Regions from separate parts of the Janthinobacterium sp. SUN120 genome, predicted to be linked through region 1. Evidence: predicted binding sites of a transcription regulator. Region 1 holds the regulator's gene; each other region holds the start of a gene.
What was found. The regulator FNR, encoded in region 1, switches genes on or off when oxygen is low (the NO sensors DNR and NnrR bind a similar motif). The targets are predictions, from matches to a motif close to TTGATNNNNATCAA.
Positions count from the first base shown of each region.

Region 2: paaA (1,2-phenylacetyl-CoA epoxidase subunit PaaA) is a predicted target of FNR. The motif match lies at 2,276-2,289, and genes of this name have one in related genera.
Region 3: O0879_RS09940 (OmpW family outer membrane protein) is a predicted target of FNR. The motif match lies at 1,914-1,927, and genes of this name have one in related genera.

Region 1 is NZ_JAPUBW010000004.1:365,619-370,864, forward strand. It holds gene O0879_RS22235 (response regulator) at 1-2,236, opposite strand, end outside; gene fnr (fumarate/nitrate reduction transcriptional regulator Fnr) at 2,486-3,244, shown strand; gene O0879_RS22245 (FixH family protein) at 3,369-3,893, opposite strand; gene ccoG (cytochrome c oxidase accessory protein CcoG) at 3,996-5,246, opposite strand, start outside.
Region 2 is NZ_JAPUBW010000002.1:1,456,207-1,461,452, forward strand. It holds gene paaD (1,2-phenylacetyl-CoA epoxidase subunit PaaD) at 1-124, opposite strand, end outside; gene paaC (1,2-phenylacetyl-CoA epoxidase subunit PaaC) at 124-876, opposite strand; gene paaB (1,2-phenylacetyl-CoA epoxidase subunit PaaB) at 891-1,175, opposite strand; gene paaA (1,2-phenylacetyl-CoA epoxidase subunit PaaA) at 1,202-2,191, opposite strand; gene paaX (phenylacetic acid degradation operon negative regulatory protein PaaX) at 2,459-3,388, shown strand; gene O0879_RS16255 (hypothetical protein) at 3,501-3,755, opposite strand; gene O0879_RS16260 (M14-type cytosolic carboxypeptidase) at 3,897-5,021, shown strand.
Region 3 is NZ_JAPUBW010000002.1:68,300-73,545, reverse strand. It holds gene O0879_RS09955 (MerR family transcriptional regulator) at 1-198, opposite strand, end outside; gene fur (ferric iron uptake transcriptional regulator) at 268-705, opposite strand; gene O0879_RS09945 (LysR family transcriptional regulator) at 946-1,842, shown strand; gene O0879_RS09940 (OmpW family outer membrane protein) at 1,989-2,603, shown strand; gene O0879_RS09935 (MetQ/NlpA family ABC transporter substrate-binding protein) at 2,696-3,523, opposite strand; gene O0879_RS09930 (methionine ABC transporter permease) at 3,556-4,230, opposite strand; gene O0879_RS09925 (methionine ABC transporter ATP-binding protein) at 4,223-5,032, opposite strand; gene O0879_RS09920 (energy transducer TonB) at 5,218-5,246, opposite strand, start outside.

The DNA.
Region 1 (5,246 bases):
GCAGGGCGTCGAACAGGCTCGATCCCGTGATCGGCTTCATCAGCACGACGTCGGCCTCGGCCGCGCTGGAGATTTCTTCCAGGTGGTTGCGGGCGAAGGCGTTGACCATCACCACGATGGGCTGGCGCTGGCCGCTGGCCGCCTGGCGGATGGCCTTGGCCGTGGCCAGACCGTCCATGACGGGCATGTGCCAGTCGGCCAGCACCACGTCGTACGGTTGCTGCTGCGCCAGGCGTTCGCGGTACAGCTCGATGGCGGCAAAGCCGGAGTCCACTTCGTCGGCCAGCCAGCCCCACGCCTCGATCAGCTTGACGATCAGTTCGCGCGTGGTGCGGTTGTCGTCGGCCACCAGCAGGCGCAGCTGGCCCAGCGCCGGCGTGCGCCGCGTTTCGGCCGGCTGCGCCAGCATTTCGAAGGGCACGCTGAACCAGAAGCGGCTGCCCTTGCCTTCGCTGCTGGCGACGGCGATGTCGCCGCCCATCATGTGGATCAGCTGCTTGCTGATGGCCAGGCCCAGGCCCGTGCCGCCGAAGCGCCGCGTGATGCTCTGGTCGCCCTGGGAAAATGCGGCAAACAGCTGCTGTTGCTGCAGTTCCGTCATGCCGATGCCCGTGTCGCGCACTTCGAAGCGCAGCCAGGCGCGGCCGTTTTCGTTCTCGGCCAGGCTGACGGCCACCACCACTTCGCCGCTCTCCGTGAACTTGATGGCGTTGCCGGCCAGGTTGACGAGGATTTGCTGCAGGCGCTGGGCGTCGCCCACGAGGCGCCGCGGCACGTCGGGCTCGACGGCGATGGCCAGTTCCAGCTCCTTTTCGCCCGCATTCATCGTCATCGTCGTGGCCAGGGTATTCATGACTTCATCGAGGTCGAATTCGACGGGCGACAACTCCATGCGCCGCGCCTCGATCTTCGAATAGTCGAGCACGTCATTGAGGATGCCCAGCAGCGACTGGCCCGCCACTCTGACCATGGTCAGATACTTGCGTTGTTCCGTGTCGAGCCTGGTATTGCCCAGCAAATACACCATGCCCAGTACGGCATTGAGGGGCGTGCGGATTTCATGGCTCATGTTGGCCACGAAATCGCTCTTCGCGCGGTTGGCCGCCTCGGCCCGGTCGCGTTCCTGTTCCAGCTCCGCCGCGCGCGATTCGAGTTCCTGCTGCAGGCGGTCGCGTTCGCTCATCAGGCCGTTGAACGCTTCCGTCAGTTCGCCGATCTCGTCGCGCTGCTGCACCGGCACGGGCGTGAAGCGGCTGCCGCTGGTGCGCAGGGCTTGCAGGGTGTCGCGCAGGCGCACCAGCGGCGACAGCAGGCGCACGGTGACCCAGCCCAGAACAAAGGCGGCCAGCAGCGAGGCGAGGATGCTCCACAGCACCAATCGGTACAGCACGCCATCGAACGGTTCGAAGGCATCCTCGACGGGGAGCGAGGCGGCCAGCAGCCAGTTCACGGATTTCAGGCGCTTGAAGCTGTTGACGGCCGTGATGCCGCGGCTGTTGGTGCTGACCATGCTGCCTTCGCCATCTTCCTTCAGCAACTGGGTCGTCGTCAGGTTGGCGTTCGGCTTGCGCGGTTGCAGCAAGCGGCTGGTATCGGGGTGCAGCACGTAGCGCGGCACGGCGCCGCGCGTGAGAATGAAGTAATAGCCGTTCTTGCCGATCTTTTCCGAGCGCAGGCGCCCCAGCAGATTGTCCTTGTACAGGCGCAGCACGCCGATCACTACGCCGGCCACCTGGCCATCGGCGGCCAGCACGGGCGCCACCATCTGCACGATGGGCATGCCGCTCGACTTGCCCAGCATCGGTTCGGTGATCATGGGCTGGCGCGTGCGCAGGACGGTCTGGAAATACTCGCGCTCGGCGACGTTGATGCCGGCGCGCCCCGCCACTTCCGGCATGTCGGCCACGACGGCGCCATGCGCGTCGAGCACCAGCACGTCATCGAACAGCACCAGCATCGAGCGGCGCGAATAGTATTCGCGCAATTGGGCGGGCCGGGCGATCAATTCCGGCGGCTGCTGTCGGGCCGTCAGGGTGACGATCTGCAGCAGCATGCCCAGCTTGTCGTCGAGCTCGGCAGCGGTGCGGGTGATCAGGGACGATTGCTGGCTCAGCAGTACTCGGGTGAAGTCGTCGCGCATGTGCTGCACCTGGATCATGGTGACCAGCGCGATCATGGCGATCGAGGTCAGGCTGGTGGCCAGCGCGACTTTTGCTTTAATGCCGAGAGGCTTCATGATTTCCTTTTCAGTACCGGGCGGCACAGGCGGCAGATAATGCTGTCAGGAATTTTCCTATCAATGCCCCAGCTTGGCAAGCGCCGCCGCGCAAATTGCCCGCCCCGTACGGGCTTTTGACGATGTTGCCATATAATTAAAGGCTGGACGTCGTTTATTCGCCGAATTTACGGTGAAATTGGTATACGGCAACCCTGTATGCGGCTGTATGCAGTAAACTTGTTGTTGCATTTTCTAAAAGGTACCGACATGACTGAAGCGCTACTCACTCCAACCTTGCCCACCGTGAACGTGGAGGCGTTGCGTGCGCGATGCTCGACCTGCAGCATGCATCAATTGTGCCTGCCGATGGGCCTCGATGTGGGCGACATGGACAGGCTGGACCAGATCATCGGCCGCCGCCGCAAGATTGTGCGCGGCGCCTCGCTGTTCCGTATCGGCGACTCGTTCCAGAACCTGTATGCGATCCGCCTGGGGCATTTCAAGACGTACCAGATCAATCCGGGCGGCGAAGAGCAGGTGACGGGCTTCCAGATGGCGGGCGAACTGCTGGGCATGGACGCCATCAGCGCCGACCGCCACCACTGTAATGCGGTGGCGCTGGAAGACAGCGAAGTGTGTGAAATCCCGTTTTCCAGCCTGGAACAATTGCTGGGCAATATGCCGACCCTGCTGCGCCATTTCCACCGCATGATGAGCCAGGAAATCACGCGCGAGCAAAGCGTCATGCTGTTGCTGGGCAATATGCAGGCGACGCAGCGCTTTGCCGCCTTCATCGTCAACCTGGCGTCGCGCTATGAAGCGCGCGGCTATTCGGGCAGCAATTTCCAGCTGCGCATGTCGCGCGAGGAAATCGGCAACTACCTGGGCCTGACCATCGAGAGCGTCAGCCGCCTGCTGTCGAAGTTCAAGAAGGAAGGCTGGCTGCGCGTCTCGAACCGGGAAATTGAAATCCTGCAGCCGGCGAAACTGAAGGCGATTACGGCCGGCACGGACACCTGCAAATAACAGCACCGTCAAAACCTGCTGCGCGTCGCGCTTTGCGGCCTGCGATGCTCGCTGTGCTATAGCACAGCTGCGCTTCTCAACCACAAATCACTGCCGCTCGCTACGGTTTTCCCAGCGCTGTACGTTATAGCTCTTCATCCGCATGCAGCGCGATGCTGCGCTGCAGGGGCCAGGTCCAGATGCCGGACAGGCGCCACTCGCGTTTGTCGTTTTCCACCAGCACTTGCCAGCGGCTGCGCTCGAGCATCGGCAGCGCCACGGAAAAATTGCCGGCCGCATCGGGTTGCACCAGCACCTTGATATCCTTTTCCGGCAGGGTCGCATGCGCCAGGTGCAGCTGCAAAGGCGCCTGATAGGCCTTGCCGAAGCTGTGCACGGAACCGGTCAGGCGCGCTTGCGCCACGTCATACGACAGGCGCGTATCCATCGCCAGGTCGCTGGCGATCGTGTCGCGCTTCAAATCCTGGTTGATCGCCTTGCCCTGCTTGTAATAATCGCCCACCACCAGCGCATCGGGCTGCGTAAACGCGATATAGCCCATGAAGCTGCCGACGACCACGGACAGGCCGGGGCCGATCATCAGCAGCCATGGCCAGCGATGCTTGTACCACGGTGCAACGGGTGCTTGCAGTTTCAGACTGTCGGACATGGTGTTTCTCCTGTGTAATCAGCCAGTCCCCGCATGGGGACCGGCCTTCCTGCAACTTCGTGGCGGCGGCGAGGGCACCCGGTCCCCGTCCGCCTTTCCTTGTTAACGTGGCACGATGAATACCGCGCTTTCACGCACATGCAGCGATGGGTCGTCCAGCGATTGCAATTCGATCGCAATCTTGTTCGAGCCCTTCTCTCCCACGCCGTGCGGCACGCGCAGGCGGATCGGCCAACCCAGCGTTTCCGTCGGCTGCAAGGTCACTTCTTCGCGCGTCAGCAAGGTCAGGCCCGGCAAGCCGGAAGCGCTGATTTTGAAATGCTGGCTTTGCTCCGACGTGTTCATGATCTGCAGGCGGTAGACGTTTTCGATCATGCCGTCTTCCACTTCGCGTCCCATGGAACCGCGGTCGCGGATCACGTCCATTTTCAGGGGCGTGCGCAGGGCCAGCGAAGTACACACGGCGATGATGATCAGGGCCAGGATGGAAGTGTAGATCAAGACGCGCGGGCGCATGGCGCGCTGGCGTATCTGCTTCGAATTGAAGTTGTTTTCCATCGCATGGTCGGTACTGTAGCGTACCAGTCCCCGTGGCCGGTCGACCTTGTCCATCACGCTGTTGCAGGCATCGACGCAAGCGGCGCAACCGATGCATTCATACTGCAGGCCGTTACGGATATCGATGCCGGTCGGACACACCTGCACGCACAGGGTACAGTCGATGCAATCGCCCAGCTTGTCGTTGTTGCCGGCCTTCTTGCTCATGGCGCCACGTGGTTCGCCGCGCTTGGCATCGTAGGTGATGATCAGGGTATCCTGGTCGAACATGGCGCTCTGGAAGCGCGCGTAGGGGCACATGTATTTGCACACTTGCTCGCGCAGCCAGCCCGCGTTGCCGTAGGTTGCCAGGCTGTAGAACAAGACCCAGAACCATTCCCAGGGACCGAAATTGAGCGTGGTCACCGACTGCGCCAGTTCCTTGATCGGCGTGAAGTAGCCGACAAAGGTAAAGCCCGTCCACAGGGCGATGGCGCCCCATACCAGGTGCTTGGCCGTCTTCTTGAACGCCTTGCGCACGGAGGGGCCCTGCTTGTCGAGGGCCATGCGTGCGCTGCGCGTGCCCTCGATGCGGCGTTCGACCCACAGGAAAATTTCCGTGTATACCGTTTGCGGGCAAGAGAACCCGCACCACACCCGCCCGGCAATGGCCGTGACGAGGAACAACAAATACGCACAGATGATCAGCAGGGCCGCCAGATAGATGAAATCCTGGGGCCACAGCACGACGCCGAAAATGTAGAACTTGCGTGTGGTCAAATCGAACAGCAGGGCTTGCCTGCCATTCCAGGTCAA
Region 2 (5,246 bases), on a different contig from region 1:
TGACTTCGACGGCGCGCACGATGCCCAGGTCCACCACCGAAATGACGGGGATTTCCGGGTCCGGCACGTCGCCCAACCAGGCCCAGACCTGGGCGGCGTCCAGCGCTGCCGCGGCCGTGTTCATTACCACTCCGCCCCAGGATAGGCGCGCTGCAGGAACTGCATCTCGGCCAGAATAAAGCCCAGGTGTTCCGTGTGCGTGCCCTGCTTGCCGCCTTTTTGCATCCAGGCGTCGGGCGCCGGCACGCTCAAAGTCGCTTCCGCGAAGATCTCGGCCACGTGTTCCAGGAAAGCCTGGCGCAGGATGTCGGATGGCGGTGCGATGCCGGCGGCGACCATGGCCTGGTCGACGGCGTCGTACTTGAACATTTCGCCCGTGTACATCCACAGCTTGTCGGCGGCGGCCTGCGTTTTCGCGTGGCTGTCCGCCGTGCCGTCGCCGAGGCGCACAACAAGATCGCCGCTGCGGCGCAAGTGGTACGTGACTTCCTTGATCGACTTTTGCGCCACCTCGACGATGCGCGCATCCGTCGATTTCGTCAGTTCCAGCAGCTGGAAATAGTGCCAGCTGTCGAAGAAGAACTGGCGCATCATCGTGTCGGCGTAATTGCCGTTCGGCTGCTCGACCAGCAGACAATTCTTGAAATCGTGGGCATCGCGCAGGAAGGCGATGTCGTCCTCGTCGCGGCCCGCGTTTTCCAGCTCGGCCGCATAGCTGAACCACAAACGCGTCTGGCCCAGCAGGTCCAGCGCCACGTTGGTCAGCGCCATGTCCTCTTCCAGCGCGGGACCCTTGCCGCACAGCTGCGACAGCTGCTGACTGAGGATCAGGGCGTTGTCGCCCAGGCGCAGAAGGTAATTGACCTTGTCATCCATTGCAGGCGCTCCCATCACAGATTCTTGACTTCTTCCGGCATCGGGAAGAAGGTGGGATGGCGGTACACCTTGCTGTTCGATGGCTCGAACAGGGCGCCCTTGTCGCCGGGGCTGCTGGCGACGATATCGGCCGCGCGCACCACCCAGATGCTCACGCCTTCATTGCGGCGCGTGTAGACGTCGCGCGCATGGTTGACCGCCATGGTGGCGTCGGAAGCGTGCAGGCTGCCCACATGCTTGTGCGCCAAGCCGTGCTGGCTGCGGATGAAAACTTCCCACAAAGGCCATTCTTTGCTCATGTTGCTATCCCCTTTTATAGATGTTTTCAGGCTGCCGCTTTGCTAGCGGCTTGCTTGTCGGCGTAGGCGACCAAGGCATCGCGGAACCATTCGCCGTCTTCATACGCTTTCACGCGCGTTTGCAGGCGTTCGCGGTTGCACGGGCCATTGCCCTTCAAGACATTGTTGAACTCGGACCAGTCGATCTCGCCGAATTCATAGTGGCCCGTTTCCGCATTGAACTTCAGGTCGGGATCGGGTACGGTCAGGCCCAGGTATTCGATTTGCGGCACGGTCTGGTCGACCATGCGCTGGCGCAATTCGTCGTTCGAGAACAGCTTGATGCGCCATTGCGCCGACTGGGCGCTGTTGACGGAAGCGGCGTCGGACGGGCCGAACATCATCAGCGACGGCCACCACCAGCGGTTCAAGGCATCCTGCGCCATGGCTTTCTGCGCGGGCGTACCCTTGCACAGCGACATCATGATGTCGTAGCCCTGGCGCGCATGGAACGATTCTTCCTTGCAGACGCGGATCATGGCGCGCGCATACGGGCCGTACGAGCAGCGGCACAGGGGAATCTGGTTGATGATGGCGGAGCCGTCGACCAGCCAGCCGATGGCGCCCATGTCGGCCCACGACAGGGTGGGATAGTTAAAGATGCTGGAATACTTGGCTTTGCCCGAATGCAAGGCGGCCAGCAAGTCATCGCGCGACACGCCCAAGGTTTCCGCGGCGCTATACAGGTACAGGCCGTGGCCTGCTTCATCCTGGATCTTCGCCAGCAGGATGGACTTGCGTTTCAGGGTGGGCGCGCGCGTGACCCAGTTGCCCTCAGGCAATTGGCCGACGATTTCCGAGTGTGCGTGCTGCGAAATCTGGCGGATCAGGGTCTTGCGGTAAGCGTCCGGCATCCAGTCCTTGGCCTCGATCTTGATGCCTTCGTCGATGCGTGCCTGGAAAGCGCGCTCTTCTTGCCCCATGTCGTCGAGGGAACGGACGTTCTTGAGGCCGGTTTCAACCATTTGTGCGTACATGATCTGTCTCCCATGTCTTTGATTTTGCGCAGCAACGCGGTGCGATGAACAGATAATACGATACAAAAAACGATTTGCATACACTTGATATGAATCATTTTAAAAATTCGTATCTTGTGCAACTTTTTTGTGCGTATGATATTGCTTATGAGAAAACACTGCGAAGCGCCACCAGCGCTTCCGGCAAATTATTGCCGCGCTACCCGCGCAGCCAAGTAAACTGCTGCTTTTATTGAACCGACCGCAACACGGCCAGACCGGAACCACATGAAGAACACTCGCTGCACGGCATGGATAGCCGATTTCCTGGAAAGCGACCCACCGCGCTCGAAGTCCCTGGTGATGACCATCTTTGGCGACGCCATCGTGCCGCGCGGCGGCGCCATCTGGCTGGGCAGCCTGATCGAACTGCTGGCGCCGTTTGGCGTGAATGACCGTTTATTGCGCACCAGCGTGTTCCGCCTGGCGCAGGAAGGCTGGCTCAGCTCGCAGCGCGACGGCCGCCGCAGCGCCTATACGATACGCCCGGAGGCGCTGGCCCGCTTCGAGCGCGCCTATCGCCGCATCTATGCGCCGCTGGTCGTGCACTGGGATGGCAGCTGGACCCTGGTGATCGGGCCGGCCGGCAGCATCGGCGCCGCCGAGCGGGGTGCGCTGCGCAAGGAATTATTGTGGGCTGGCTATGGCTTGATCTCGCCTGGCATCTTTGGCCATCCTGCCAGCAATACGGAGGCGCTGGAAGATATCCTCGTACGCAATGAAGTGCAGGGCAAGCTGTATGTCTGCCACACCACGGAATTGCCGGGCGTCAGCACGCGCCCCCTGCGCGACATGGTGGGCGACTGCTGGGACTTGTCGGAAGTCATGGCCGGCTACCAGAAATTCATCGCCAGCTTCCAGCCCCTGCTGACCTTGCTGCAAGAAGCGCCCGTGTTCGATGCGGAGCAAGCGTTCGTCATCCGCTCGTTGCTGACGCACGCCTACCGCCGCGTGCAATTGCACGACCCGCAACTGCCCGTCGAACTGCTGCCCGAACCGTGGCCCGGCACGCAGGCGTATGCGCTGGCCCGCGACCTGTACCGCATCACGTACGCGGCGGCCGAGGAACATATCCTGACCACTTTGCGGCGCGAAGATGCGCAGGCGCCCGATGTGGAACCGTGGTTCTACGAACGTTTCGGCGGCCTGAACACCTGACAACACGTCCATGGCGGCGTTGCAGGGCCTGGGCATCCATTCGTACTGCCTGCGGCCCTGCGGCAGGCCCTGGTCCTTTTTCAGGCGCTCAGGAATACGTCCGAGCCTGCGCTCACTGTTTTGCTACCACCTGTTTCGCCCCTGCTAATAAATCCTGCCCCAGCTTTTCCAGCGCATTGGTTTGCACCAGCATGGTGTCGAGGATGGCGAGGTTGAAGGTAAATTCGGCCGGCGTCGTATAGCCGGGGAAACGTATGATGCGCAGCAATTCCTGCAAGGTCGTGCCCTTGCCCAGGTGCGCCAGGGCGTCGCTGAGGGCGCTGATTTTCTTTTCCAGTTCGCGTATGTGTTTGCCGTTGTCATCCATGATGGCCTCCCCGTGTCGGAGCTATCACGTTAGCAAAGCGCGTCCGTCATCGTTTGCGCCAGCACAAAGTCCACCGCAAAACAGGTATCATCGCGCCATTGCACACGATGCAAAACCCATACGTTTTTATCAGGAACACACATGACCATTAAAATCAGCCAGCAATTCGACGCCGGCGCGATCGAGGTGCTGCGCGCCGACGATGCCCAATCCATCGAGCTGAACATCCGCAAGGATTCCCACGCCGACATCACGCAGTGGTTTTACTTCCGCCTGCAAGGCGCGCAAGGCGAGGCGTGCACGATCCGCTTCATGAACGCAGGCAAGTCGGCCTACCCGGACGGCTGGAAAGATTACCAGGCCGTGGCCAGCTACGACCGCGAAACCTGGTTCCGCGTGCCGACCAGCTTTGACGGCACGGTGATGACCATCGAACACACGCCGGAAGAGGAAAGCGTGTACTACGCCTACTTCGAGCCGTACCCATGGGACCGCCACCTGGCCCTGATCGACAGCGCGCAAGCATCGCCGCTGGTGCGCTTGATCGACCTGGGCAGCACCGTGGAAGGCCGCGACATGAATCTGCTGGTGGTCGGCGACGCCGATGCCGAAAAGAAAGTCTGGGTCATCGCGCGCCAGCATCCCGGTGAAACGATGGCCGAATGGTTTGTCGAAGGCATGCTCGAAGCCTTGCTGGACCAGGCCAATCCATTTGCCCGCCAGTGCCTGCAAGACGCCGTCTTCTACGTGGTGCCGAACATGAACCCGGACGGTTCCGTGCATGGCAACCTGCGCACCAACGCGGCCGGCGCCAACCTGAACCGTGAATGGATGACGCCGACGATGGAGCGCAGCCCGGAAGTGTTCCTGGTGAAACAGAAAATGCATGAAATCGGCTGCGACCTGTTCCTCGACGTGCATGGCGACGAAGGTTTGCCGTACGTCTTCGTGGCCGGCAGCGATGCGCTGGAAAATTTCACGCCAGCACAGAAGGCCGAGCAAGACCGCTTCATCGCCGACTTCAAGGTGGCCAGCCCCGACTTCCAGGATGAGCACGGCTACGAAGACGGCCCGTTCACGCCGGAAGTACTGACCATGGGTTCGCCCCACATCACCCACGCCTTCGGCTGCCTGTCGCTGACCCTGGAATTGCCGTTCAAGGACAATGCCAACGATCCCGACCCGCAAACAGGCTGGAGCGGCGCCCGCAGCGCCGCCCTGGGCGCGGCCGTGCTGCAGCCTATCCTGTCCACCTTGCGCGCCTGAGCCGCGCATGAAACTGGCCCGCCACGCATGACGTGACGGGCTTGGCCGGCGGTTACTCTGCCGCCGGCTGTTTTCCGCTCCCCGTCTTGCGCAGCGCAGCATCGCTAATCGTTGCCACGCCAGCCATTGCTGCCTATACTGGGCGCAGCATTACCTGTCTCCCCCTTGCCGACAACCATCCCGCATATGACCATCAAAGACCAGCCACGCGCTGAGGCGCGATTT
Region 3 (5,246 bases), on a different contig from region 1:
CAGGATGGGCAGCAGTTCGGCCAGGCGGAAGCCCAGCGCCTGCGCCTGGCGTATGAGTTTGACTTGCGCCAGGTCTTGCTGCGTGTAGACGCGGTAGGCGCCGGCGCGGCGCACGTCGCCCAGCAAGCCCAGCGCTTCATAGTGGCGCAAGGCCTTGGGCGAGGTACCCGCCAGGCGGGCGATTTCTCCGATGTACATGGGTGATCCTTTCTCAAGCTTGAGCGAATCTTACCGCAAGGCAGCGGCACCCAAACGGCCCAGGCATCCTCAGGCCCGGCGCGGCGGCACTTTCTTCGCCGTGCACTCGGCGCAGGTGCCGTACAGCGACAGCGCGTGCTCGTGCAGCACGAAGCCCCGCTCGGCGGCGATCTCGTTCTGGCGCAGTTCGATGCCTTCGTCGACGAATTCATCGACCTTGCCGCAACCCGTGCAGACCAGGTGGTCGTGGTGCTGCCCTTCGTTCAGTTCGAAGACGGCGTGGCCCGACTCGAAATGCCGGCGAAACAAAATGCCCGCTTCGGCAAACTGCATCAGCACGCGGTAGATGGTGGCCAGGCCCACGTCGATCTTTTCAGCCAGCAAGAGTTTGTAGACATCGTCCGCACTCAGGTGCTTGATCGTGCCTTCTTGAAACAGCTGCAGAATCCGCAAGCGGGGGATGGTCACTTTCAAGCCCGATTCACGCAGTTCCCTCAATATATCCATGTCTCCCATTCCTTTTTGTAGTCGCCCGAGCGAGGTATTGCATTATATCGCAAATGATAATCATTACTATTCTCATGTGTGTGCTGTAAATAGTATGCCGCGCGGGCGGGCGGCAATCCAGTGACATCGGCGCAAGTGGCGCTTGCGTGGCGGGCAACTGATGCCAGCAGTATTGGTTGCTGATAAAAAGTGGCGGTCGAATCGCTATACTGTGCAGCAAGGAATAACAATGGAGGGAGCATGGACCGATTTGATGCGATGCGCATCTTTACGCGCATCGTCGAACTGCGCAGTTTTACGCAGGCGGCGCATGACCTCGACTATCCGAAGGCCACCGTCACGCATGCGATCAAGCAACTGGAAGCGCGGCTGCGCGTGCGCCTGCTGCAGCGGACCACGCGGCAAGTGATGCCCACGCCCGATGGCGACGCGTATTACCAGCGTTGCGTGCGCCTGCTGGCGGACCTGGAAGAAACGGAAGCCGTGTTCAGTTCGGCGGTGCAGCAACCGGCCGGCAAGCTGCGCATCGACTTGCACGCGACCCTGGCCATGCACTTCGTCATGCCCGTGCTGGACCGGTTCTGCGCCCGCTATCCGCTGATCGAACTGGAAATCGGCATGGGCGACCGCCTCGTCGACCTGGTGCGCGAAGGCGTCGATTGCGTGCTGCGCGTGGGCGAACTGGGCGACTCGTCGATGGTGGCGCGCCGCGTGGCGCTGCTGGAACAGGTGACGTGCGCCAGCCCCGCCTATCTGGCCGTGCATGGCACGCCGGAGCATCTGGCGCAGTTGGATGGCCACCGCGCCGTCAATTTCTTTTCCGCCCAGACGGGCAAGGTCTGGCCCTTCGATTTCAAGGTGGAAGGCCAGCGCCGCAGCGTGGCCTTGCCGGGCACCGTGTCCGTCAACAATGCGGACGCATATCACGCCTGCTGCCGCGCGGGCATGGGCTTGATCCAGGCGCCCCGCTATCACCTGGAGCGGGCGCTGGCGGCTGGCGAACTGGTGGAAGTGCTGCGGGACTGGCGGCCCGATCCGCTGCCCGTGTCCGTGCTGTATCCCCACCACCGGCAATTGTCGCCGCGCGTGCGCGTCTTTGCCGACTGGGTCGCCAGCCTGTTTGCCGACGTGCATTGATGCGCTGCAATACGGCAATTTTTGACTTGGGCAAAGGAAAAAATCCCTCTGGTGATGCCATATAGCACTATTTGATGTGGATCAAAGTTTTTGTTGCACTGCACTCTTAGACTTCGCAGCGTTACTTAACGACAGAGGAAAACATAATGAAAACGTCCGCAACTGCAGCAGCAATCGTCCTGGCCGCCATCGGCGCATTCGCCGGCAACGCCATGGCACAGGAAAGCCCATGGCTGGTCCGTGCGCGCGCCGTGCATATCGATCCGGCCGATAAATCTACTCCTGTTGGTGGCTTCGGCGCATCGGACCGCTTGACGGTCAGCAGCAAGACGATTCCTGAAATCGATATTTCGTATTTTTTCACCCCGAATATCGCTGCCGAGCTGATCCTGACCTACCCGCAAAAGCATGACGTCAAGCTCGATGGCGGCCAAGTCGGCACCTTCAAGCACCTGCCGCCGACCCTGTCGCTGCAATACCACTTCATGCCTGAAAAACAGTTCAGCCCTTACGTGGGTGCCGGCGTGAACTACACGAATATCTCGGGTGTCAAACTGCCCGGCCTGCGCCTGGAACACGACAGCTGGGGCTTCGCGCTGCAAGCCGGTGTCGACTACAAACTGGACAAGAACTGGTCCTTGAACTTCGACATCAAGAAAGTGCAGATCCGCAGCGACGTACTGACCGCTGCTGGCGGCAAGGTCAGCGAAGTCAAGATTGATCCTATCCTGATCGGCGTAGGCGTCGGTTACCGCTTCTAAGCAGTGATGGCGCCCGGGTGGCGCGTAGAATAAAAAAAGACGGCCAGGTGTGAACCTGGCCGTCTTTTTGTGTGCAGCGCCTTGCTTTCACCTTATTTTTTCAGCGTCTTTTCCAGCGCCAGCTGGTAATCCGTCTTTTCGTAGCCGGCCAAATACTTGTTCGTCGCGTCGAGGAAGGCGCGCGAGCGGTAGGCCGCTTCCAGGTCCTTGACCCATGGCTTGGCCTTGTCGGCCGTGCGGATGGCGACCAGGTTGATGTAGCTGTCCGAAATCTTTTCCACGCTCAGGGCAGAGGTCAGCTTCATACCGGCGGCCAGGGCGAAGTTACCGTTGACGAAAGCGTAGTCGGCGTCGGCCAGCGAACGTGGCAGCTGTGCCGCTTCCAGGGGCACCAGTTTCAGCTTCTTCGGGTTTTCCAGCACGTCGCGCTCGGACGCGCGCAGCGGGTCGACGTTCGGTTTCAGCTTGATCCAGCCCATCTTGGCCAGCATCACCAGCGCGCGCGCCTGGTTGGTCGGGTCGTTCGGCATGGTGATGGTGGCGCCGTTCTTGACTTCCGCCAGCGTTTTCTGCTTGCCGCCGTACAGGCCGATCGGCATGGTCGGCACGGTGATCAATGAGCTCAGTGGCAGCTTGTTATCGGTGGCGAACTTGGTCAGGTAGACGATGTGCTGGAACACGTTGGCGTCCAGCGAGCCTTCGGCCAGCGCGTAGTTCGGCTGCACGTAGTCGTTGAATTCCACGATCTTGACCTTGTAGCCCTGTTTTTCCAGGATAGGCTTGATGCCCAGCTTCAGCTGGTCCGAATACGGGCCGGAGCTGGTGCCGATGACGAGTTCTTTCGGGTCCTTGGCGTGGGCGGCGGTGGCGAAGGCCAGGCTGGCAGCGGCCAGGAGCAGGTTGCGGCGAATGTGGTTCATGCTTTTCCTTGTACTGAAATACTGAATATGAATTAACGTTTGTCGAGGCGCTTGGCGATGCGCGTGCCGGCGAACTGGATGGTTTGCACCAGCACGATCAGGATGGCCACGGTGGCGACCATGATGTCCGTCTCGAAGCGGTAGTAGCCGTAGCGGATGGCCAGGTCGCCGATGCCGCCGCCGCCCACCACGCCGGCCACGGCCGAATACGACAGGAAGCTGATCGACAGCACGGTCAGGGCCAGCACCAGGCCGGAGCGCGCTTCCACCAGCAGCACGCGGAAGATGATCTGCATTTCCGACGCGCCCATGGCGTGCGCCGCCTCGATCACGCCGCGCGGCACTTCGCGCAGGTTCTGTTCCACCAGGCGCGCCAGGTAGGGAATGGCGGCGAACGACAGGGGCACGCTGGCCGCCAGCGGGCCGATCGAAGTGCCCGCGATGACGCGCGTAAACGGCGTCAGGGCGACCAGCAGGATGATGAAGGGGAAGCTGCGCACGGTATTGACCAGCCAGCCGAGGATCGTCGACAGCGGACGGTTTTCCAGCGACTGGCCTTCCGAGACGAGGAACAGCAAGATGCCCAGCGGGCCGCCGATCAGGATGGCGGCCGTCAGGCCGATGCCCAGCATGGTCATGGTCTGGCCCAGCGCCACCCAGATTTCCGGCAGCAGGTTGATGACGTTATTGATCGATTCTTCAAACATGTGTTGCATCCTTCCATGCGGTGGCTTCAAACGCCTCGGTGCCGTAATAAGCCAGCTCGCGTCCCAGCGCCGTCTTGCGCGGGGTGGCCGTGTCGCTCAGGTCGAATTGTTCGGCGATGGCGCCGCTTTCCACGACGGCGACCCGGTTGCAGATGGCGCCCAGCACCGACAGCTCATGGCTGACGATGACGATGGTCACGCCCAGGCGCGCATTGATGTCGCGCAAGGTATCGAGCAAGGCGCGCGTCGTTTCCGCGTCCAGCGCGGACGTCGGCTCGTCGCACAGCAGCACGTCGGGGTGGCTGGCCAGGGCGCGGGCAATCGCCACGCGCTGTTTCTGCCCGCCCGACAATTGCGCCGGATAGCTGTGCAGCTTGTCAGACAGGCCCACCAGCGCCAGGCATTCCTCGACGCGGGCGGCGATGTGCTCGCCCTTGGTGGTGCCATGGATTTTCAGGGGGAAGGCGACGTTGTCGAACACGCTGGCGTTTTGCAGCAGATTGAATTGCTGGAAAATCATGCCGATATTCTGGCGCGCGTCGCGCAGTTCGCCCTTGCTCAAGCTGGTCAATTCGCGCCCGGCGACCGTGATGCTGCCGCTGTCGGGACGCTCGAGCAGGTTAATCAGGCGCAGCAAGGTCGATTTGCCGGCGCCGCTCTTGCCGATCAGGCCGAAAATATCACCGGGATAGACTTCCAGCGTGACCGATTTGACCGCGTGGAATTGTTCGCCCTTGGGCAGCGCGAAGGTCTTGTTTGCGCCATCGATGCGAATCACCGGCGTACGGTGTGGTGTGGTCATGCAGTGTTTCCTTTTTTATTGGACCGTGACAGGCGCGCTTGCAGGGGCCAAATCGCCCAGCCTGTTACGTCGGTTGCGTAGTATACCTCCGATCGTGTTATTACTCCTACGACAGAATCTTGCTTTGAATATGCAAATAATGTCTATATGGGTGTTTGGCGAGAGTAAAAGCGGTTTTTACGCGATCAGCCGATGGAAAATTCGACGGGAATCG